One region of the Sinorhizobium sp. Y406 genome, then DNA from elsewhere that is predicted to be linked to it. Evidence: riboswitches for the same ligand, from Rfam matches in the RefSeq annotation. Region 1 holds a riboswitch; each other region holds the start of a gene.

Region 1 (5,907 bases):
GGGGATAGTCCATGCGCAGTTCGGTGGAGATCTTCGACATCGCGACGGCTGAGACCCGCGTGGTCTGGCAGACGGAGCGGCTGGTCGAAGCGCCGAACTGGTCGCCGGACGGGCGCTTCCTCGTCTTCAATGGCGATGGACGGCTCTATCGCATAGCGCTCGACGGGGCGCCGGAGCCGGTCGAGATCGACACGGGCTTCGCCCGGCAGTGCAACAACGACCACGGGATTTCGCCGGACGGCACGACGCTCGCCATCAGCGACAAAACCGAATTCGGCAAGTCGGCGATCTATCTCCTGCCGGTCGAGGGCGGCGCGCCGCGGCTCGTCACACCGAAGCTCCCTTCCTATTGGCACGGCTGGTCGCCCGATGGCCGGACGCTGACCTATTGCGGAATCCGAGACCAGGTCTTCGACATCTACACGATTTCCGTCGGGGGCGGCGAGGAGCGCCGGCTGACGTGGGGTGAGGGCCGCAACGACGGGCCGGACTGGTCGCCCGACGGCAAGTGGATCTATTTCAACTCCAGCCGCACCGGGAGCATGCAGATCTGGCGGATCCGGCCCGACGGCAGCGATGTTCAGCGCATCACCAACAGCCCCTATGGCGATTGGTTTCCACATCCGTCGCCGGATGGCCGAAACCTCCTGGTACTCTCCTATGACGGCGACGTCTCCGACCACCCGCGCGATCTCGACGTGCGGCTAAGGCTGATGAAACCGGAAGGTGGCGATCCGCGCGTCCTCTTCGAACTCTTCGGCGGGCAGGGAACCATGAATGTTCCGAACTGGTCACCATCAGGCGAAGCCTTCGCCTACGTGCGCTACCGGCCCGCGCAGACTCAAAGAGTTGCAGCGACCTTTGGCGTCTGAAAGACGCGCGGCGCTGTAAGGCATGCCTTGCCTTTCGTGGGTGCCTGTGTCCATATGGCGCTCGTCAGGTGCCCGCAAGCGCGGGAGAATCGGGAAGTCGGTGCAATTCCGGCACGTGCCCAACGCTGTGACGGGGACGGCCACGCCAGTCATGCTCTGAAGAGATTCGGAGCCTTGCCACTGAATCCTCAGGCGATTCGGGAAGGCGGCGCGGCCGGACGAACCGGAGTCAGAAGACCGGCCTGGCAAGATGGACCGGCCCCGCGCGGACGGCGGGAGGTTGTGCATTGTTGGGGATCGAACGATGCTGCCTGACCCGAGCGGCTGCCTTGTCGCAGCTGGAGCCTTTTCGCCGGACGAGCGTGCCGCCGTCTACCGTGCGATCGAGACCCGCCGCGACGTGCGAGACGAATTTCTCTCCGAGCCGCTGCCCGAACCCCTGATAGCACGGCTGCTGGCCGCCGCCCATAATGCGCCGTCCGTCGGCTTCATGCAGCCTTGGAACTTCATTCTCGTGCGCGGAGAGGAGACGCGGGAGAAGGTGTGGCAGGCCTTCCAGCGCGCCAACGAGGAGGCCGCGCGAATGTTCGCGGGCGAAGCGCAGGCGAAATATCGCGCACTCAAGCTCGAAGGAATTCGCAAGGCGCCACTCAGCATCTGCGTGACCTGCGATCGCACCCGCGGCGGCTCGGTCGTCCTCGGGCGCACCCACAACCCGCAGATGGACGTCTACTCCACCGTCTGCGCGGTGCAGAACCTCTGGCTCGCCGCGCGCGCCGAGGGCGTCGGCGTCGGCTGGGTCAGCATCTTTCATGAAAGCGAGATCAAGGCCATCCTGGGCATACCGGAGCACATCGAAATCGTCGCCTGGCTATGCCTCGGTTTCGTCGACCGGCTCTATCAGCAGCCGGAATTGGCGGCAAAGGGATGGCGCCAGCGACTGCCGCTCGCAGAGCTGACCTTCGAGGAGGAGTGGGGCATTTCCGCGGACCTTGATGCAGGTCGGAGGTAGCGCGCTTTTTCAACGTCTTGCCTGGATAAGATCGCGTGAAAGGTGAGCGTCGTCAATTCTCCTGTTGCGGCTGAAAGCTTGGTCCCAAGGGGTTCTTGAGGTCGATCGCGCTTTCTTCCGGCGGCAGGAAGGTCGGACCGACAATGCGCACCTTGGCGCTCTTCGGGTCGTAGGGGCGCTCTTTCGTTGGCCTTGCGGCCGCGCCTTCAGTCGTCATTCCCACCTTGGCGCCGCCGATCGTCACGACCGAGGGGCTCGCCGCGAGACTGGCTTCGGAGGTGCTCTCCCGGTTCGTCCGCCCGGCTGCCTTTGCGGGCTTGCAGCCACAGGCGCCTCGTGAAGCGACGTCGCGCGTGCGGTAGGCAAAGGCCGTCGGCAGTTCGCGGTAGGGCCTGCCGGTCGAAGCCGAGACCATCTGGTCGCTCTCCTCGGTGGCAAGCACGTGAAAATAGAGTTCGGTCTCGGTCTGGGGGCAACGGGCGCGGCAGAGCTCGGCGTCGCGCGGGAAATCAGCCGGCGAGGCATTCGACGAGATTGGGAAGAAAGCGCCGTCGCAGGTGCGCACGCACATGGTCCGCAAGCGGCCGTTCCCGTATCCCTCCATCGGCGAGAAATCCTGCATCCCCGGCTCTTCGAAGAGCAACGGATAATCCTCGTCGTCCGGTGCCAGATCTTTGAGGATGTTGCGATGGATGTCGGCCTCGGTTGTCGTCGCGAACTCGTCCAGCTCGTCCCACTCGTCGCCGCGCACCGGAATGCAGCCGTTGATCTCCATCGCGGCGAGAATGCGCCGGCGCGCGTCTGCGCGACCGTTCGACACCAGCTGCTGCCGATGGACTTTCAATTCCTGGAGATTGGCCTCCATCCGTGCGATCGTGTCGTCGAGTTCGGCGCAGAAGGGAGTATTGTCGTCGATGACGATGATGCTGCCGCGACTGCATCCGAGCCGCCTGCGCTCGTTCCTGGCGCGTCGAAGCTCAATGTTCTGGCGGGAAATGGCGCCGGTGAAATCGCTGAGGTTTGCATTCGAGCTGAACGTGGTCGGCATGCCGGCGAGGCGGGCCTGAAGCCGTTCACAAACGCTCGAAGCCGAAGCCTCGTTTGCCGTAGCCAATGCCAACGGCAGAAGCGCAGCCGCAAGCCATGCGATGCCGCGGGGCGCATTGCTCGGAGATCCCGACACTTTCCTCTTCCTGCATTCCGGCGGAACGGCCGCCTCAGCGGCCGCAGCCTTTTCTCTGCCTCCATTCTAGAGTCTATGCAGGCTGGCGCAACCGCAACACGCCCTTTGCGTTAATGGCGCGACTCGCAATGGAGGCCAGGCCGCGCTGCGAACATACAGCGCCGCGCGTCTTTTCAGACGCGCAAAGGTCGCTGTACCGCTTTGAGTCGGCGCATCGGCCCGAAAATCGAGTGCGATTTTCGGGCCGATGCGCTGAAGCGCGGCCCCGTGAGGTGACCGTCAGGCCGCCCTTGCTGTCTCCAGCGAGATCGGGCGTTCCAGAACCGTGCCCTCAATCGCGGCGACGGCCTTCATGGTTTCGAGCAATCTTTGCGACACTTCCCAGGCGATCGCGACCGCATGGACATTACCGATCCGTTGGGGATCGCCGATCCGGTCTCCGGGGCATCCCATCCGCCGGAACATCCGCTCCAGGAATACGTCGGTCACCGTCACGATATGCGTGATGCCGGAGCTCAGACTCAGTTCGCCGACGCCGCACATGAGTTCGGCCGCGGCAACCGTAACCTGGTTCGACGCCCGGTCCTGCGAGATGTCCGGATCGATGCAGAATCGGCTCGATTCCCACACTTCTGCGCTGCGGATCTCCGGGTTGTCGCCGAGCAGGATCGGGAAGGTGTCGTCCAGCATGTTCGGGCCGAGCGTCGGCAGAAGCCGCAGCGAGCCGCGCAGTTTCCCAGTCTCCGGCGAATAGGACATCACATAGAGCGGATTGGCCTTGTCATAGTGGTCGATTTCCCACTCGCCCTCGGTCTTTACGTCCCATTTCAGGAAATCATGGAAGACGCGCTTGCGCAGCCGAAACATTTCATCGACGGCCTGTGGGTATCGTCCGCGAGCGTTGCCGTTCACTATTCTGATCATTTTTCGCTCCATCGTCTCCGTTCGATGGCGCGATGCTGGCAGGCTCCGACGACACATGTAACTGTCGATAGTGACAGTTCAATTGCTGCCGTTTTCCCGGTAAATTTTGGGGGGTGGTGTACCGATTTTCAGGTCGGCTCGGAAATCAGCCCGTCAGATGGTGGGGATCAAGGCATGGCGAACGGCTTGCGCAACGGCCTGCGTGTTCGACACTACGTTGAGCTTTCGTCGGGCGTTGGTCATGAAGAAACGGACCGTGCGCTCGGAGATGCCGAGGATGGTGGCGATTTCCCAATAGCTCTTGCCGGCTGCCGACCAGGTGAGGACCTCGGTTTCACGCAAGGTCAGTCTCATGTCGCGCTCGTCCATGGCCCCGGGCATCGCCGAATGCTCGAGCATGGAGGCGTGAAACAGATTTGCGGCCAGTTGGAAATCACGCAGATGGCGGCGGCGATAGTCGGACCATTCCGCCGGCGAAAGATTGGAACTGATAGCGAGAAGCGCCATACGACTGGCTGGAGACGGAAGCGGCAGAGCCACGCCCTCCGTCGACAGACCGATCTCCTCTGCCGCCTCGAAGAGCGGTTCGCATTCGGGAAAGCGTCGGCGGGCGCTCGCCCATTCGACGGGCCTGACGCCGCCGAGCGCAAGTCTCAGAATCGGGTCGATCCGGTGGAGCCCTCTCGAATGATAGAGATCGGCAGCATAGGCGCCGAAAGTGTGATGCAGGCGGCAGACTTTCAGGCCATCTGCCGATGGTTCCGCCTCGAGGTAGAGGAGATGCGCGATATTGAAGGTGCGGCGCATCAAGGCAAAGAATTGCTGCGGTTCGGCGCAGCCTCCGTATTCGACGACATCCAGCAGATCGAGGACAGCTTGTTCATCAGTCATGCCGTAACACCGATTCATGCCCCTAGAATAAACATGGTTTAGTGAGACCGTCTTTGTCTAGTGCTATATTTCGTAAACGCTGCAGTCGTCCTGTTATATCAATCGGTGATTGTGGTTTTGTGGCGGCAGGACTTAAAAATCGCCAAATGCGCGATTGCTGAAGCAACGATCGCCCGGGATCAGCTCGAACCGGACTGTCCAAGCTCATCCCCGTTCAAAGGGCGCGGAGTCGGGTGAGCCGCTGGAGAAACCCAAGCTCGGTATCAGGCGGGATGGCTCGCCTCCACGACGGCGAGGGCGGCCATGTTGACGACGCCGCGCGAGGTCACCGAGGGTGAGAGGATGTGCGCCGGCAAGGCCGAGCCGAGGAGTATCGGCCCCACATGGAGGCTGTCGGTCATCGTCTTGACCACGCCCAGGGTTATGTTGGCGGCGTCGAGATTGGGAAAGACGAGCAGATTGGCTTCCCCTTTCAGGGTGCTGTTCGGCATCACGCGCTGGCGCAGGATTTCGGAAATTGCCGAGTCGCCGTGCATCTCGCCGTCGACCTCGAGGTCAGGCGCAAGCTCGCGCACGAGCCGGAGCGCGGTACGCATCTTGGAGGCGCTCTCGGAATCGCGTGAGCCGAAGTTCGAATGCGAAACGAGTGCGGCGTGGGGGGTGATGCCGAAGCGCCGGATTTCGTCGGCGGCCATCACGGTCGTCTGGGCGATCTCTTCGGCGCTAGGGTCGTAGCTGACATAGGTGTCGGTGAAGAAGGTGGCGCCGCGCTGCGAGATCAGCAGGCTGAGGGCCGAGAAATCGTGGACGCCCGATTTCTTGCCGATGATCTGCGACACGTCGCGCAAATGTCTCGCGTAGCGCCCTTCGACGCCGCAGATCAGCGAATCGGCTTCGCCGCGCTTGACCGCGAGAGCCCCGATGACCGTCGTATTGGTGCGCACGATCGTGCGGGCGGCCTCCGGAATGACGCCGAGGCGGCCGACTATGGCGAAATAGTCGTCGACATAGTCGCGGTACCGCGG
Region 2 (5,907 bases), 280 kb from region 1:
CATTGATCAGTTCCGAATTCGGCACGATGATCGATTGCTGCTGGAAGGTCTCGATCTCCGTTGCGCGGACGGAAATGCGCCGCACGAAACCTTCCGTGGTGCCGCTGACGATCCAGTCGCCCACCTTGAAGGGCCTTTCGACCAGCAGGATCAGGCCCGAGACGAAGTTGGAAACGACGTTCTGCAGACCGAAGCCGACGCCGAGCGAGAGCGCGCCGGCGACCAGCGCGAGGCTGGAGAGGTCGAAACCCGCTGCCGAAACCGCAATGAGGGCCGCAGCACCGACGCCGACATAGCCGATGCCCGTCCGTATCGAGTTGCGCACGCCGGCATCGACGCGGCTCCGCGCCATCACGTTCCTGTCGATCCAGCCCTGTATCCAGCGCGTCGCGGCGTAGCCGAACACAAAGAACAGGAGCCCGGCAAGAATGCCGACCAGCGAGATGGTGATCGTGCCGATCCGGATCTCGGTCAGGAGCCGATAGGCCCAGGATTCGATATCGGCGATCTGGAAGCCCCATTGGAGCAAGATGAGCGGGATGAAGAACAATACGACCAGCGCATAGATGCCGAGCCCCGCGGCAAGGCCGATCTGATCGAGCGCCACCGATTCGAGGTTGAACCGCCGCTCGAGATAGCGGCCGACGATCGTCTCCGCAAAAGCGCCTTGCTTGGCAACCGACTTTCCGGTGAGAAACCCGATATACATCATGACCAGGATGGCGCCGGTGATGATGATCTGGGTGGCGATGAAGCGCGCCATGCCGACATAGCCGGCAAGCGCGATGGCGACCAGCGCCGCGCCCATTGCCAGAAGCGATGCGGATATGATGCGCGGCCACGGGCGACCCGGCGCGTGGAGAGGGTCGTCGCGCCGCAGGACCGGCCGAATCCAGGCCATCGACATCAGGATGAGCCCGATGATGATCGACGCGACGAAGCTCTTTGCAACCGTCAATATCACGGGCGAACCAAGCGCCTCACTGATGCTCCCGAGCAGATAGTCGAGGCCGTTGACGAGCGCCATCGCGAAGATCGGCACCATCAGCACCTTGGCACCACGGTCCGAGACCCGCACGAGCCGCCATGCCGAGTGCGTTGGCGACAGGACGGAACTGGCAAGGCTCGTCACGAAGAACAGCACGACGCCCATGCCGAGCGTCACGGCAACGATCGGCGCGATATCAGGCCTGAGCACGTTGAAGCTGTCGAGGAAGAAATAGCTCGAGGCGGCGAAGGCCGTCAGCGCCATGGTGGGAATCATCGTCGACCAGAATGCCCGCGACAATTGCCGGAAATAGGTGGGCTCCTCGTCGTGACGCTGGAGAAAGGGAGCGAAGAGCCGATATCCCCCGGCGAGGAAAATCAGCGCCGCACAGAGCGACAGGAATATCGCGCTGAGGAAGGGCAGGCGCTTGTAGTTCCAGGCAAAGGTCAACCAACTGCTGACGCTGCGCCACAATGCGGTGGCTTCGGCCGCCGTCGCTGTAAACGCCTCGCTCAGCATCTCCGCCGAAACGTTCGTATGCCTCAGCAGCGTAGTGGAGAACAGTGCCCGACGTGTCGCGGTTATCGTGCCGGCAAGCCGTCGCGCCTCGCCGGCAAGACTCTCCGCACGGGCCGCGATCGCATTGATCGCCGCCCGTTCGGCAAGCAGTCGTTGTCGCTCCTCCGTCACGATTGCCGCCTCCGGCGGCTGGTCCTTGCCCGGCGGCTCGCCAAGCTCTTCCAGGCGCGCCTTGATTTCGTCCAGTCGTGGCCGGGTGGCCGCGGCGGCCGAAACGATCTCCTTGGCAAGAGCGTCGGCCTGTACCTTCAATTCGGCAAGGCGGGTGTCATCGTCTTTTGCATTGGCAACGCGCTCCCCCAGTCGCTTGAGATCGCGCTCGGCTTTGGTCAGTTGCGCTTCCGCCTGCTGCAGCACCGGCGATGCGGCAGCTCCGGCGCCCGCTTCACCCCGCGGCGCCGGTTGTCCCGACCGGGCAGGCTCGGCTGCCGGGGCGGGCGATTGTTGAGCGGGCTCGCTTTGCTCCACGGGCCGAGCCGCGTCCTGGGCCGTCGCCGGCGCGCCGCCGGCGAGCGCCAGCGCAACCAAAGCAAACAAGAGGGCGGTCAATTGTGCTGCCGAACGCAATTCAAGATCCTTCGCAATCCGTCTATCGCCGATGGGGTCGCCAAAGCGAGCGCCATCATGTCCGATCTGCATACGCAACAAGGCGAAAAGATGCAAAACGGCATCTTTTGCGACTTGCCCGTCAATGACCGCCCGCGCGTCTTTTTCGGACGCATTCAGACGCACATGCAGCGCCGCGCGTCTTATTAGACGCGCAAAGGTCGCTGTAACACTTTGAATTGCTGCATGTCTTTGTCCTTAAATCGAGGTCGATTAAAGGAGACATGCAGTAGGTCGCCGCATTCTTTGAATCGGCGCATTGCGCGCTTTGCGAGGACCGTCACTTCGCTCCTATGCCCTGAAGCGGAGCACCGTCAGAACCCCGCGCCAGGCTGGGCCAGATAGGCCTCCTCCGCCGGCGTCGACCGGCGCCCGACGATGCCGTTGCGATGGGGAAAGCGGCCGAACTGCTCGATGACCTCGCGATGGCGGATCGCATAATCGAGATAGTTGGGCTCGCCGAGCTCGGTAAAGAGCTTCACCGACATCGTCTGATCGGCGAGGTTCTCGGAATGCTCGAACGGCATGTAGAAGAAGGCGCGCCATTCCGGCGACACCGCCTTGTCGGCGCTGGCGCCGATGGCAAGCTGTGCTTCGCGCAGGGCGAGTCCGTCGGTCGCAAACGCCAGCGGCGATCCGCGATACATATTGCGCGGGAGCTGATCGAAAAGAATGATCGCGGCGAGCCAATTGCGCGGGCTCGCCCTCCAGACATCGTCGACATGCCTTGAAAGCGCCAGATGCGCATCCCGGAAGCGCTGCACGCACTCGCGATCGAGTTCGGCGCTCGGCGTGAACCAGTGCTCGTAGGAAAGCTCCCCGAACCAGAAACGCAGCACGTCCTCCGGTGTGCAGTTGGTGCTTTGGTCAGTCATTCCGGCCCCTCTCCTTCTGACGGTCGCGAGTGGTCAGATAGGCGATCGACTCCACGATTTCCAGCCGGCCCTCGGCGGCCTCCATCACTGGAAATGCCCGGCAAGCGCCTCGGAGACGATCAGCGCCGCCGGAACGCGGGCGAGATTGCCGCCGCCGGCGGCGCTCGGCCCGCCGTCCACGCCGCCATTCGCATAGGCGACGGCGAAGCCGACGAGATCGTCGATATTCTCTTCGGCCGCGACATCGCCGAAGAGATACGTCGCCCTGCCCGATGCCTGGAAGGCAATGGTGCAGGGACGGGTGCAGGCGGCCATGCACACCGTCCCGGCAATCGCGAAATCATCGGCGAGCGGCTTGCCGAGCGCCGAAATGCTGCCGTTGAGCATGGCAAGCAACCGGGCACCCGGTAGGCACGGCCCGCCTGTTAAGTGGCACTCGGTCGAAAGCGTTATCTTGTGCGCTGATTGATGCGAATTCGCCATGGCTGTTCTCCGCCGGCCCCTGCCAGCTTTGCAAGGGGGCCGCAGAGAATGGCGAAACTCGAAACCGACGATTGACGCCGGACAGAAGCCGCTTCTTTTCCATCGGAACACCCCGTCCGTTGTGGTTGATCGGTTCGATGGCAGGTCTCCTGGCTCGCGGGTCGCGGCGCATCCACGTCTTCCCGGCCTCCCGGCCAGTGACATGTTGTGGATGCGCTTTCCGCTCACAGTTGCGGGGGCAGCCACGGCATCGGCCCCTTTCGGGCATCCTCACCGCGTTCCCTTTTCAGCCGCTGCCGAGTTTCGGCAGCAGCACCATCACGCCCTTGGTTGCACGAGTCTCGGCTCGATGCAATGGGGTCGGGATAATGATCGACAGTGCCGTCCGCCCTTCTTCGCTGCTCCTTCGCGATCACGGCGGAAGACCGGCTCGCTATTGCAGCGGCCAGAACCACATCAGCAAGGGCACCGTGGCAAGGATGATGACGATCGACAGCGGCAGTCCGAGCCGCGGATAGTCGCCGAACCGGTAGCCGCCCGGGCCCATCACCAGCGTATTGCACTGGTGCCCGATCGGGGTGAGGAAATCCGAACCGGCGCCGATCGCCACCGCCATCAGAAAGGCGTCCGGCCTATAGCCGAGCGTGGCGGCGAAGCTCACGGCGATCGGGGCCATGACGAGCACGGTCGCGGCGTTGTTGAGAAACGGCGTCACCGCCATCGCCGCAATCAGGATGAGCGCCAGCGCCCCGGCCGGCGGCAGGTTGGTGGCTATGCCGCCGAGCCAGCCGGCGATCAGGTCCGAGCCGCCCGTCGTGCGCAGCGAGTCGCTGACGGGGATGAGCGCCGCCAGCATCACCAGGATCGGGCCGTCGACGGCCCGGTAGACGTCCCGCAGCGGGATGACGCGGAAGATCACCATGGCAAGGGCCGCAGCGAAGAAGGCGACCGGCACCGGCACCAGGCCGACCGCGGTCGTCGCCATCGCCGCCGCCAGCAGCAGCAGCGGCAGGGTGCCGCGCCGGATCGTGCCGAGCAGAATCTCGCGCTGCGCCAGCGGCAGGCAGCCGAAGTCCTGCAGGAAGACCGGCAGCTCGCTTCGCGCCCCCTGCAGCACCACGATATCGCCGGCCTGCAGCCGGATGCTGCCGAGACGCTGTTTCAGCCTCTCGCCCTGCCGGCTCACCGCAAGCAGATTGACATTGTGATTGTTGAAGAGCGCCAGCCGCTCGGCGGACATGCCGATGAGCGGCGAATTGCTGCCGATCACCGCTTCGATCGCCTCGATCTCCGCACGCGTCTTGTCGCCCGGCATCGGCAGCCGGTCGCCGGCGATCTTCAGCTTCGCCTGGGAGACGATGCGGTCAAGCGCCGCCGGTCCGCCTTCGAGCAGCAATATGTCGTCCGTCTCGATCACCACATCGGGTAGCGGCGCCAGATGCGTGCCGCGCCGGAAGATCGCGATGACGACGGCGCCGCCGTCGCCGATCCTGACGAGATTGCTCACGGGCTTGCCGATCGCCGGCGAACCGGGCGCGGCCACGGCTTCCGCCGTATAGTCGGTGATCTCGATCGCCTGATTTACCGAGACCTCCTGGCTCTTTCGCTCCGGCACCAGGCGATAGGCAAAGAGCAGGAAAACGCAGCCGACAAGGGCAAGCGAAGCGCCGACCGGCGTGAAATCGAACATCGAGAAACTCTCGCCGGTCAGTTCCGCACGCATCCGCGAGACGACGACGTTCGGCGACGTGCCGACCTGCGTCATCAACCCGCCCATCAACGAGCCGAAGGCCATCGGCATCAGGAAGACCGAGGGCTGCACCTTCGAGCGCCGGGCAAACTGAAACGCGACCGGGATCATGATCGCCAGCGCGCCGATATTCTTGATGAAGGCCGAGAGCACGGTGACGGTGACCACGAGCAGTGCAAGCTGCGCCCTGACCGACTGCAGCTCCGGCAGGAAACGCTGGATCGCCGCATCCACGATGCCCGAGCGGGCAACGCCGGCGCTGACGATCAGGGCGCTCGCGACGATGATGACGATATCATCGCTGAAGCCGGCAAAGGCACCGTTGAAAGGCACGATGCCGACCGCCACCGAAAGCATCAGCGCCGAGCAGGCGATGACGTCGTAGCGAAATCGCCCCCACACGAAGAAGACCATCATTGTGCCGATGACGATAAACGAGAGAAGCTGGTCGGCGGTCATAAGCGAGTACCTGAAGCAACGACTGGTCGGACACGGGCCCATTTTTCGACAGACCACCCGGCCGGTCTTGGACGGCGCATCGCTTGGACGGCCGCCCACCGCCTGGCGAGTCTCCCCCTACATCCTCTGAAGCATCCATCCGATGCAACTGAAATATCGCGGAACTC
Region 3 (5,907 bases), 600 kb from region 1:
TGCCGCCTATTTCACCCGGCAGGACGCGGCCGAGGCGCGCATTCGCGATCTTGCCGAGCGGCTATACGCGCGGGCAGACTGGGCTTGGGCGCTCAATCGCGGCGAGACGATCACCATGGGATGGAGGCCGCCCGGGCGCTTCCTGAAGCACCGCTGGCGCGGCTATAGCGAGGCGCTGCTGATCTATGTGCTGGCGCTCGGCGCTCCCGACCATCCGATCGCGCCGGAAAGCTACGGCGCCTATGCCGCGGCACACGAATGGCTGACGATCGACGGAACGCGGCATCTTCACCAGGGCGCGCTCTTCATCCATCTCTTTCCGCATGCCTGGATCGACTTCCGCGCCATTCGCGACGGGGGCATGCAGGAGGCGTCAAGCGACTATTTCGAGAACACGCGCCGGGCGATCAGGCTCCAGCGCGCCCATGCGGAGGCGAATCCGCACGGCTTTGCAGGCTATTGCCGCGACCTCTGGGGGTTCAGCGCCTGCCATGCGCCACGGGGAAGGGCGAAGCTCCGCAATGGCCGTTGGCAGAGACTGCTCGGCTATGCGGCGCGCGGCGCCCCCTTCGGCGCCGATGACGGTACGCTGGTTCCCTGGGCGCCGCTTGCTGGCCTGCCATTCGAGCCGGACGCCTGCCTGAGCGGCCTTTCCCACCTGCTCGCCCGCTATCCGGCGCTGCTTCGCGAGGGGCGCCTTCCCGGCGGCTTCAATCCGAGCCTGCCGGGTGAGGGGCCCGAAGGCTGGGTGGACGATCGCGTCGTCGGGCTTGACCAGGGACTCACGGTCATGATGATCGAGAACTGGCGAAGCGGCTTGCTTTGGGAGCTGACGCGCGGCATTCCGGCGTTCACGCGGGGGCTGGAAAGGGCGGGCTTTACGGGCGGATGGCTTTCACCGCGTGTGCTGAGTAAGAGAGGCGGCCTTTGCGCCTCGCATGAGACGGGCGGCGCTGGAGTGTGAATGGTGAGGAGGGTGCAGGGCCGATGCGGGAGAGCGGGGGATTTGCGGCGTCGATCGATTGGCTCACGGCTGCCTTTCCGGAAGTTGGCTGCTCGCTCGAGGGGCCGATGGGCTTCGCGGTCACGGCCGCCTTCTGGGCGGAGGGCTCGACCGGAATGGAGGCCTGCCTTGCCTATCAGGACCGCTTCGCCTCCGGGATGGACGACAAGATCCGGGCGGCGCATCTGATCGCCTTCTACTGTCACCCACTCGGCCTCGCGATGGGCGCTGTCTATCTCGCCACCGGCCTTGTGCCCCGGATCGCGGGGCTCCGCTTCGAGACCTATCCGCGGATCGATGGCGGGCGAAGCTTCGAGGCTGGCCGCTTTCATTTCCTCCTCGATGCGCCGTCTGCGGCCGCCGGGAAAGGTGAGGAGGGGGAGCAACAGTTCCACGATGGCTTCGTCCTGCATATGAAATCGATCATAGCGCTCATCAAGCGCCGCTGCGGTCTTTCCGCACGGGCGCAATGGCGGCTTGCGACCGACGGCCTGGCGGGCGCTTTCCTGGAAATCGGGCGTCTGCGGGGGGAGCAGGCGGTCGCGATCGAGCGGGCTCTCGCCATCGTCAAACGCGCGGGCTCACCGCTCGCGTCGCGCGACCTGCGATATGAAGAGATAAGCGTCGAAACCCCGGGCGGTGCGCTTTGTCGAACCTATCGGATGCGCAGCGGCTGCTGTCTCTACTATCGGACGGAAGGCGGCGATTTCTGCGACACCTGCGTGCTGCTGAGGGCCGAGACACGGCGCGAGAGATTAAAGGCGCATTTGCTTGAGCCGGAGGGGAAGTCGGTTGGATGTGAAGTGGTGGATTGTCACCCACGATAGAATGGACGCACTCACCAAACTGACTGAGAATGCCCTTAGCCGAACCAAGCCCCTCCCCACAGGTGGGAGGGGCTTGGAGCCCGCGGCGATCGCCTGCGCTCCCAATACCCTTAGAGCATGATCCGACCGGAGTGAAACGAGGATCGATAAGATCATGCCTCAGAACGAAAGCGTTAGAGCGCCGATCTGATCCAGTCAGATCGAAACGCGCTCTAGCGTCTGCTCCAACTGGCGAGATTTGGGTGGAAACGGTGCGGCCGAGAAAGGGGTTGGGGAGGGGTGAGCCTGCTTAGCCGGCCTTCACGACCCGGTCGTTGATGAAGCCCGAAACGATGCCGAGGACGATCCAGAAGGCGAGTGTCGTGGCTAGTGCCGCAACCGCGAATTCCGCGCCAAGGACGGCCGGAACGTTGCTCGACATATCGAGCGGCTGCGGCGCGCCATAGGCGTGAGGTGCGGCGATCAGCACGAGGCCCGCGACCTTCGAGCCCAGTTCTCCGCGCAAGGCCAGCAGGTAGAGACCCGCGGCAGAGAGCAGCACGGTCAAGGCCCACCAGACCTGGCGCTCGCCAAGGTCGGCAGCCGGGAAGCCGGGCAGCTCCGGCGGCAAACCGAGCGCCGGCAGCATGTGCACGGCTAGCCAGCCGCAGGCGCCCCAGAGCGCCCCGTTTGCAAGCGTGATCCGATGGCCTGTCATGATGCTGATGCCGGCAAGCAGCAGCGAGAAGCCGGCGCCCGTGACCAGGTTGGCGAGCAGCGTTCCTGAAAAGCGGCTCATGCCGAACAGGATTCCGCTCTCCTCCTCGTGTCCGCCCTCATGGGCATAGGCGGGCGTTATCGGCGAAACGAAGGCGAGAAGTTTTTCGAGCGGCGAAACACCGTTCAGAGACGAATGCTCCTCGTGACCCGCAGCAGGCTGCTCTCCGCCCTCGAATTCCTCGGCATGCAGGATCAGCGGCGTGACGCGCAGTTCCTGGGCGGCGGTCATGAAGACGCCGGCGATCAGCCCGGCCACGATTGCGGCCAGAAGTGTCTTGACGATCATGTGTCGATTTTCCTCAATGCAGCGCTTCCCCTACTGCATGTCTCCTTTAATCGTCCTCGATTTAACGACAAAGACATGCAGCAATATAAGGTGCTACAGCGACCTTTGCGCGTCTGATAACGCGCGCGGCGCTGTAGGGAGCACGGTCCAGCCAACGCAGTCGGGCACCCCTACAGCGCCCTGCGCCTTTCAGAGCGCACAAAGGACGCCGATGCGCGAGCCGCGACATCATGCCGGATGGCATGCGCACATGCTCGGAGCGCCTGACGGCTCTGTTCAGCTTCGATCCGGAACGCGCAAGGCGTTCCATTGGCTTAGTGGCAGGGGAAGCCGTAGGAATGGCGGGTGTCGTGCGCCGTGTCGTGGAGCACGGCCGAATTTGCAAGGCCTGCACCGAAGACGAGGAAACCGCCGATCATAAGGGCAAGAATGCCCGCAACCAGACGATCGCTGAGGGAGAGCGAGACGCTCGAAACGTTAGACGTAGCCATGACAACCTCCGTGATGGCAAGGGATGTTCCCGATTGGGCGTTGCGCCCGCATCGATTGGCAGGTTTCCTGGCTCGCGGCGTCAGGTTTACACCAGGGATTTGCCTCGCCTTCCCAGATCGAACCGCCCTCTCGCGGTCCTTCCCAGTGGCTTTTTCCGGATCGCTCCGGAACGGCAAATTCACACCGCACTACAGTCGCGGGGTCGGCCGTGATTAAGATGCCCAGCTTGGGTCCACCCGTCACGTTCCCGTTTACTCCCGAAGCGCGTTCGCTTTCCGGGAACCAATCGATCCCCGATGATTAGGTGCGGCCGCGCCTGATGTCAATCGAGCCGGACCCGTAAAATGAACGGGATTGATGCCAGGCGCGGGCTTGCGAAATGGCGGGCGGCCGATCTTTCCAAAATGGTGCTGCGCCTCGTGACTGTATCGCGCCTCTCGTCTATCTCTGCAGTTGCGTTCCCGTTCCGAGCGCTTGCAGTTCCCGCTTGCTCGATCTGGAGATAAGTCATGGCAGCTTTCGTTCCCGGCCTTGCTTTTGCAGCCGCCATCGGTTCCGGCCTGATGGCGGGGCTCTTCTTCGTCTTCTCGGTCTGCGTCATGCGGGCCCTGTCGCGGCTTCCGGCGGAACAGGGAATCGCCGCCATGAACGCCATAAACGTGGCGATCCAGAACCCGTTGTTCCTGGTTGCCTTCATGGGCACCGCGATTCTCGGCCTGGCGCTGATTGTTGCTGCTTTCATAATGGGCGAGAGGGGGAGCTACCTGCTTGCCGCCGGTGGGCTCGCCTATCTCGTCGGCACATTCCTGGTGACTGTCATTTTCAACGTTCCTTTGAACGATGCGCTCGCAGCGGCGCGCGGCGAGGCTGCCGCAGCGCTCTGGCAGCAGCGCTACCTGACCGACTGGGTTCGCTGGAATCATGTCCGCACTATCGCCTCGATCGGGGCGCTGGCGCTTTTCGTGCTCGGCCTCGCCCGCAGTTGAATCAGGCCGTCGTCAAGGCATTGGCGAGGTCGGCGACGAGGTCGTCCGGATGCTCGATGCCGATCGACAGGCGGATGGTCGATTCGAGCACGCCGATCCGGCGCCTGACCTCGATCGGCACGCCCGAATGGGTCATGGCGGCCGGGTGGCTTGCGAGCGATTCGGTGCCGCCGAGGCTGACTGCGAGCTTGAAGATCTGCAGCGCATTCAAGAAGCGGAAGGCCGCCTCCTGGCCGCCGGCGATGTCGAAGGAGAATGTCGAGCCGGCGCCGGTGCACTGGGCGGCGAAGACACGGCCGGCATTCGATTCCCCGTCGTCGAAGGGCAGGTAGTGAATGCGCTCGACCTTCGGATGGTCGCGCAGGAATTCGGCGACGATACGGGCGTTGTCGTTCGCCTTCTCCATCCTGACCGACAGGGTTTCGAGCGATCGGCCGATCATCCAGCAGGAATGCGGGTCGAGCTGAGTGCCGATCGCCCCGCGCAGCGCCTTCACCTGTTTGACGAGGGCCTTGGAACCGAGGACCGCGCCGGCGATCAGGTCGGAGTGACCGCCGACATATTTGGTCAGGGAATAGAGCGAGAGGTCCGCGCCATAATCGATCGGGTGCTGGAACACCGGGCCGAGCAGGGTGTTGTCGCAGGCGAAAATCGGCCGGTGCCCCATTTTTTCGCCGATCCCGTCGGCGATGCGGCGGATCAGGGAGATGTCGACGAGGCTGTTGGTCGGATTGGCCGGCGTCTCGATCAGAATGAAGGCGACGCGGCCTTTCTTCATCGCCTCCTCCGCCGCGCCGTTGACCGCCTGCTCGTCTATGCCGTCGGCAAATCCAACGGCGGAGACGCCGAGATTCGGAAGGGTTTTCGCCAGCAGCGTTTCGGTGCCGCCGTACAGCGGCTGCGAATGCAGGATGACATCGCCCGGGCGAACGAAGGCGAGCAGCGTGGTCGCGATCGCCGACATTCCGGAGGAAAAGAGTGCGCCCGCTTCCGCCCGCTCATAGACGGCGAGCCGGTCCTCGACGATCTCGCTGTTCGGATGGTTGAAGCGGGAATAGACGAGCCCGGCGCCGACGCCCGCCGGCGGTTCGCGCCGGCCCGAGACGAAGTCGAAGAAGTCGCGGCCCTCTTCCGCCGAGTGGAAGACGAAGGTGGAGGTGAGAAAGATGGGCGGCTTGACCGCGCCTTCGGAGAGCTCGGGGTCGTAGCCATAATTGAGCATCAGCGTTTCGGGATGCAGTTTATGATTGCCGATATGGGTCTTTGATGGGTGCGGCGCGGTCATTGCTTTCTCCTCCGGGTGAACGGGCCTGGCTCTTTCAAATTATATCAAATGCTTGGACCGGTCCTGGCGATTTGCAGCAGCTTGATCATGGCCGGCGCAGATTTCCGCCGGTATCGAGGAGATAAGGCGCAGAATATCGCCGGCGAGTTCGATCGGCGGATTCCTGGGAGTGAACTCGAGCTGGATTGCCACGGCGGTCTGCGGGGGCGGGTCTGTCTATGGCCTTCAAAGGCTCTCTGCCGCCACGAGCATTGAAAATGGGAAAATTG
Region 4 (5,907 bases), on a different replicon from region 1:
CCGCGCAGCTTGGAAATCAGATGACCAATTGTACGATATGCGCGAACGGCGTCATTGCCCATTTCCCGCTGGCGTCTTTCGTCGTTCTGTAGATGATGAAGTCACTGCCCACCGTGAACGTTCCATGCATCGTGATCTCGTTACCGGTTGAGAGTACTGCTCTAAGCTCACTTGCATGGCGCTTCTCGATCTGGTCGCTGATCAGCTCGGCCAAGGTCAGGTGAAGCCTGTCAGGTTTGGAGTTATTCATTTTTCGCCCGCCCTACGGCCCCATTTTATCGGCGCTCGCCGATATAGCGGGAGCATTCCCACCCGGTGGAACGCCCAGCGACGGGCTCGCACCATGTCGAACCCTGCCCTCTTTTGCTTATGTTCGCAAGGCGCCGGCATGTGAGGCGCTTGCCCGGAAGATTGCGGCGGCGCGAGCCGAAATCGGCACAAAGTTTGTCCCGCGCCATAACGACTGGCAGCGGCCGCGGGAGCACGACACTACCGCACTTGCCGTCTTTTCGGTCGAAAAGAAACCACCGCCGCATAGCCGGTGTCGAGTTTGCCACGATGGTCGCAATCACGCGTCTGGGCAAGGATCATGAGATCCTCCTGAGCTTCGGTCTTTCGGCGGCCGGCGAACCGGGCGCGCAGTAGCGGATGTAACAGCGCCCCTCGCCCTCATGCTGGACATCGACCACCACCCCGAAGACGGAACAGATCCGCTCTGCGCTGAGGACCTCGGATGGGCGGCCCAGCGCAACGATGCGGCCGCCGCTCATCAAGGCAATTCGGTCGCAGAACATCGCTGCGTGGTTGAGATCGTGAAGCGCCGCCACGGCTGTCAGTTGCTGCTGGCGGACGAGATGCAGCAGGCCGATCTGGTGGCCGATATCGAGGTGGTTCGTCGGCTCGTCCAGAAGCAGGATTTCCGGCTGCTGCGCGAGGGCACGGGCGATGTGCAAACGCTGGCGTTCTCCCCCCGAGAGCGTGTGCCACTGCCGCGCCGCCAATGGCTCCATGTCGACGTTGCGGATCGCCGCGCCGACAATCTCGTCATCCTCCGCCGACCATGGTGCGAGCGGTCCGAGATGTGGGGTGCGGCCGAGCTCCACGGCCTGGCGCGCCGATATGCGCTCGCTCGTCTCGGCCTGCTGTTCGACGAGGGCTATGCACCTGGCGACCTCACGGCGTCCGAGCCCGTCTATCGGCCGGCCGTCCAGCAGCACACGACCCGACTTCGGTCGCCGGAGACCCGCAAGAAGCGACATCAGGCTCGTCTTTCCGGAACCGTTCGGTCCAACGATGCCGAGAAATTCTCCCGGGACGACGTCGAGCGAGACGTTCTCGAGAATGGAAATTCCGCCCGTGGACCATGAGACGTTGCATGCCGAAAGCATCATCGAACCGCTCCCCGCTGGCCAAGGATAATCGCGAAGGCAGGCGCTCCGACAAGCGCCGTCACCACGCCGATCGGCAGCACCTGGCCCGGAATGATCACGCGGGAAACCACGTCGGCGGCGACCATGAAGATTGCCCCGGTCAAAGCGGATGCCGGCAACAGCAGCCCGTGCCGGACGCCCACCAGCATCCGTGCCGCATGCGGGATGACGAGCCCGACGAAGCCGATCGACCCGACGATGCTGACCATGGCCGCCGTCATCATGGCCGATGCGCCGATCAGCACGACACAGACGCGGCGCACGGGTATGCCGAGCGAAGCGGCGGACTCGGAGCCGAAGGTGAATGCATCGAGGGCGCGTGCATGCCAGAGACAGGCAAGAAGGCCAACCACAGCGGCAGGCAGAGCAAGCCAGACATCCGGCCAACGGACGCCAGACAGATTGCCGAGCAGCCAAAACATGATCGCGCGCGACTGCTCCGCGTTGGCCGCCTTGGTGACGATGAAGGAGGTGAGCGCGTTGAAGAGCTGCGAGCCGGCGACACCGGCGAGTATGATGGCACCATGCCCCCTGCCCGCGCGCATTGCGAGCAGGCTGACGAGCCCGAATGCGAGAAGTGCGCCGAGGAAGGCCCCCAGCGGCAGCGTCAACAGACCGGCACCGAAACCCAGGATGGCAACGGCGACCGCGCCCGTCGATGCTCCCGCCGAGATCCCGAGAATATACGGATCGGCGAGCGGGTTGCGCAGAAGCGACTGCAGCACGACGCCGGAAAGTGCCAGCGCCGAGCCGCAGCACGCCGCCACCACGGCGCGGCTCAAACGGTAGTTCCAGACGATGCCCTCGTTGATCGGATCGAGCGGATAGCCCGCCTGCCATAGCCGATTGGCGATCGTCCGGGCGACGACATCCATCGGGATCGCCGTCTCGCCGATCGCCGCACCCAGCCAGAGCGCCGAGAACAGCAGGACAAGCGCCAGCACTGTGGCGCCTGTCCTCGATAGGGAGCCCACCATCCTGTTCACTGGGTCAGGCCGGCTTTTTCGATAGCCTCGGCCAGGGCCTCGATCCCTTCGATGGTCCGGATCGTTGGGTTCATCGCCTGGGCGTCCATTTCGACGACGCGGCCCTCCTTGACGGCCGGCATGAGACTGGTCACCGGGTCGGACTTGAGGAACTGGTGCTTGACGGCGATGTCGTCTGCGGGGAAACGGCGACGCTCCATCTTGCCCGCGACGATGATCGTCGGCTCGGACCTGGCGATGGCTTCCCAGCCGACGGTCGGCCATTCCTCCTCGCTGTCGATGACATTGCGGATGCCAAGCGCCCGCATGATGTAGCCGGGAGCACCGTTCTTGCCGGCGACATAGGGGTCGATGTCGAGCTCCGCGCTCGAGAACCAGAACACGGCCGAGAGCTTGCCGTTCGCCGACACGATCTTCTGCTTGGCAGCATCCTCGCGGGCCTTCAGCTCTGCAACCAGCGCCTCGCCGCGCTCCTGGACGTTGAAGATCTGCGCCAGTTCAGCGATCTCCTGATAGATCAGGTCCATGGTGAAGACCGCGTGGCGAACGCCATCGCCTCCACCCGTATTGTCCTTGCCGACGCAATCGGCCGGCGAGGTGTAAACCGGAATGCCGAGTTCCTCGAACTGCTCCGGTTTGGCAACGATGCCCTCGGACCCGACGTGCCACTGGAACTGCGCGGTGACGATGTCGGGCTTCTTGGCAACGACGCTCTCGAAACTCGGATCGTTGTCCGCAAGACGCTCGACCTTGGCATTGGCCTCCTCGTAACCCTCGATGACCGGGCCGAGCCAGACGGCGGTGCCGACCATCCGGTGCTGCAGGCCAAGCAGATACATGATCTCCGTGCTGCTCTGGCCGATCGAGACGGCGCGTTCGGGCGCCTTATCGAAGGTAATCGGGCGGCCGCAATTGGTGATAGTCAGCGGATAGGTGGTTTCGGCGGCCTGAGCCTCGAAGGCGAAAGTCGACATCAGCGTAGCGACGGCAATAAGGCTGCCGCGACTGTTAGGAATGATGGTCACGGATCGATCTCCCCGATTGTAGAATACCGGCCGCACGGCGCGGACGGCGGGAACTGTCGCGCCGCGTCAGTCAGCGGTTTCGAGCGAGCGGCTCGAACGGGAAGGAACGAATTCAGGAAGGCGCAGCCAGGCGCGAAAATGTGTCATGGCATATCCTGTTCCGGGCATCCCCGCCCGTGGACATTGGAGCGAACGCATGACGGCAGGTCTCCTGGCTTACGGATATCTGTCGTCCATCTGCCTTCCCGTGCCGGTTGGCACAGTGGCACGGCGCTCGAGGCGCCACGAGGATGGACGGCAATCCGCTCACAGTTGCGGGGGCAGCCACGGTTTTGGTCCCTGTTGGGTCGTCCGCACCGTGTTCCCTATTAATCCCCTTCGCTTCACCGTCGGGGAACCGTCGAGAGACTCCATAGATAGTTGAGCCCGACTGGTCAAGGGTAGGCCCTGCCGCGCGTCCGCGGTCAGGAAGCCGACGTTGCTTGCGGCTTCAATTCCGCGGCAAGCCAGGCGCGGAAGGATTCGAGTGGCGGGTAACTGGCCCGCGATTGCGGCCAGACCAGCCAATAGGATCCCGAGCCTGGCACCCCCCTCTTCAAGAGCGGAACGAGGCGTTTCTCCGCTATCTCGGCGTCTGCCAGATAATCCGGAAGAAGCGCCACGCCGAGGCCGGAGATCGCAGCCTGCGTCATGGTCGCGAACTGGTCGAAGAGCATTCCGGTAACGCTTGTTGGTTCCGCGCCATGGGCGGCAAACCAGATTCGCCAGGCGTTCGGCCTCGTCTCCAGTTGAAGAAGCGGCAGCCCGGCCATCCCATCAACGTCGGCAACCGGATGGTCCTTGAGCAGCGCTGGCGAGATGCAGGCCGTCAGTCGCTCCTCGAACAGCTTCATGTGGCCGGCGTCGCGCCAATCGTCCGCCCCGAAATGGATGGCGGCATCGAAGCCTTCGACGGCAAAGTTGAAGCGCTTGAGACGCGTTGCCAGATTGATCGTGATGCCGGGATGTTTGACCAGGAACCTGCCAAGCCGCGGCGCCAGCCATCGCGTGCCGAAGGCCGGCAGGATGGCGAGCGACAGCGTGCCGCCACCCGGATTTGCGGCTAGTTCCATGCTGCCGCGCTGGATGAGATCGAGCGCGCGGGTCACGTCCCGGCCATAGGCGTGGGCGGCTTGCGTCGGGATCAGCTTCTGCCTGTGCCGCTCGAAAAGCTGGCGGCCGAGCTGCTGCTCCAGATTCTGGACGAGACGGCTCACCGTGCTCTGCGTCAGATCGAGCTCGCGCGCTGCCGCCGCTGTCGAGCCGGTCTTCAGGACGGCCTCGAAGGCGGCCAAAAGGCTTATCGAGGGGAGGAACCGGCGCGGGCGCATCTCAGCTATGCATTCCATGAATGATATTACACGCAAATACGGCTTTTTCCGCACGGCAACAAGCGGTACTTACATGGGAAAATCGGCTTACCGTTCGAGATCATCGGGGCGTAAAAGATATCGGGAGAGAATCCGTGACCACAAACCCATCCGTGCATTCATCACAAGGCAGCGCTTTCGCCTGGGACGATCCCCTTCTCCTCGACGACCAGCTTGCCGAGGACGAGCGCATGATCCGTGATGCGGCCAGGACCTTCGCGGAAGCAGAACTCCTGCCGCGCGTCGAGGTGGCCTATCTCGAAGAGAAGACCGATCCGGGCCTCTTCCGGCTGATGGGCCAAGCGGGTCTTCTCGGCGTGACGCTGCCGGACAAATATGGCGCGGCCGGCGCCAATTACGTTTCCTACGGTCTCGTGGCGCGCGAAGTGGAGCGCATCGATTCGGGCTACCGCTCAATGATGAGCGTGCAGTCGTCGCTGGTGATCTATCCCATCTACGCCTATGGCTCCGAAGAGCAGCGCGACAAATACCTGCCCGGTCTCGTTTCGGGCGAGCTGATCGGCTGCTTCGGGCTTACCGAGCCGGATGCCGGATCCGATCCGGGTTCGATGAAGTCGCGCGCCGAGAAGATCGAGGGCGGCTATCGTCTGCGGGGCTCGAAGATGTGGATCTCCAACGCACCGATCGCCGACGTGTTCGTCGTCTGGGCGAAGTCGGAAGCGCATGGCGGTCAGATCCGCGGCTTCATCCTCGACAAGGGTATGACGGGCCTGTCGGCGCCGAAGATCGGCGGCAAGCTGTCGCTGCGCGCTTCTGTCACCGGCGAGATCGTCATGGATGGCGTCGAAGTCGGCGAGGACGCGCTGTTGCCGAATGTCTCTGGGCTCAAGGGACCATTCGGCTGCCTCAACCGTGCCCGCTACGGCATCTCCTGGGGGGTGCTCGGGGCTGCCGAGGATTGCTGGTTCCGCTCGCGCCAATACGGTCTCGATCGCATCCAGTTCGGCAAGCCGCTCGCCGGCACGCAGCTCTTCCAGAAAAAGCTCGCCGACATGCAGACGGAGATCACGCTCGGCCTGCAGGCCTCGCTCCGCGT

Evidence for each region. A riboswitch is a leader RNA that binds a small molecule or an ion and turns the genes downstream of it on or off. The one in region 1 is predicted to bind cobalamin.
Region 2: it holds a riboswitch for cobalamin, as region 1 does, so the genes downstream of both, AC4P1R_RS09040 (DUF1636 family protein) here and bluB (5,6-dimethylbenzimidazole synthase) in region 1, are expected to answer to the same signal.
Region 3: it holds a riboswitch for cobalamin, as region 1 does, so the genes downstream of both, AC4P1R_RS10560 (CbtB domain-containing protein) here and bluB (5,6-dimethylbenzimidazole synthase) in region 1, are expected to answer to the same signal.
Region 4: it holds a riboswitch for cobalamin, as region 1 does, so the genes downstream of both, AC4P1R_RS24290 (ABC transporter substrate-binding protein) here and bluB (5,6-dimethylbenzimidazole synthase) in region 1, are expected to answer to the same signal.

What each region holds. Positions count from the first base shown of each region.
Region 1 covers NZ_CM178974.1:1,605,792-1,611,698, reverse strand. Annotated here, with positions in the region: gene AC4P1R_RS07735 (NAD+ synthase) at 1-8, shown strand, start outside; gene AC4P1R_RS07730 (TolB family protein) at 12-872, shown strand; cobalamin riboswitch at 922-1,132, shown strand; gene bluB (5,6-dimethylbenzimidazole synthase) at 1,177-1,884, shown strand; gene AC4P1R_RS07720 (DUF2865 domain-containing protein) at 1,937-3,067, opposite strand; gene AC4P1R_RS07715 (acyl-homoserine-lactone synthase) at 3,347-3,991, opposite strand; gene AC4P1R_RS07710 (helix-turn-helix transcriptional regulator) at 4,145-4,882, opposite strand; gene AC4P1R_RS07705 (NADP-dependent malic enzyme) at 5,146-5,907, opposite strand, start outside.
Region 2 covers NZ_CM178974.1:1,883,309-1,889,215, forward strand. Annotated here, with positions in the region: gene AC4P1R_RS09025 (mechanosensitive ion channel domain-containing protein) at 1-2,134, opposite strand, end outside; gene AC4P1R_RS09030 (hypothetical protein) at 2,192-2,323, shown strand; gene AC4P1R_RS09035 (DUF924 family protein) at 2,488-3,048, opposite strand; gene AC4P1R_RS09040 (DUF1636 family protein) at 3,133-3,531, opposite strand; cobalamin riboswitch at 3,654-3,866, opposite strand; gene AC4P1R_RS09045 (SLC13 family permease) at 3,965-5,740, opposite strand.
Region 3 covers NZ_CM178974.1:2,207,375-2,213,281, reverse strand. Annotated here, with positions in the region: gene AC4P1R_RS10575 (glucoamylase family protein) at 1-964, shown strand, start outside; gene AC4P1R_RS10570 ((2Fe-2S)-binding protein) at 988-1,830, shown strand; gene AC4P1R_RS10565 (CbtA family protein) at 2,120-2,875, opposite strand; gene AC4P1R_RS10560 (CbtB domain-containing protein) at 3,190-3,366, opposite strand; cobalamin riboswitch at 3,407-3,669, opposite strand; gene AC4P1R_RS10555 (anthrone oxygenase family protein) at 3,877-4,353, shown strand; gene AC4P1R_RS10550 (cystathionine gamma-synthase family protein) at 4,355-5,638, opposite strand.
Region 4 covers NZ_CM178975.1:1,575,776-1,581,682, reverse strand. Annotated here, with positions in the region: gene AC4P1R_RS24305 (hypothetical protein) at 17-250, opposite strand; gene AC4P1R_RS24300 (ABC transporter ATP-binding protein) at 588-1,391, opposite strand; gene AC4P1R_RS24295 (FecCD family ABC transporter permease) at 1,388-2,407, opposite strand; partial or broken gene AC4P1R_RS24290 (ABC transporter substrate-binding protein) at 2,413-3,363, opposite strand; cobalamin riboswitch at 3,626-3,858, opposite strand; gene AC4P1R_RS24285 (LysR family transcriptional regulator) at 3,906-4,811, opposite strand; gene AC4P1R_RS24280 (acyl-CoA dehydrogenase) at 5,042-5,907, shown strand, end outside.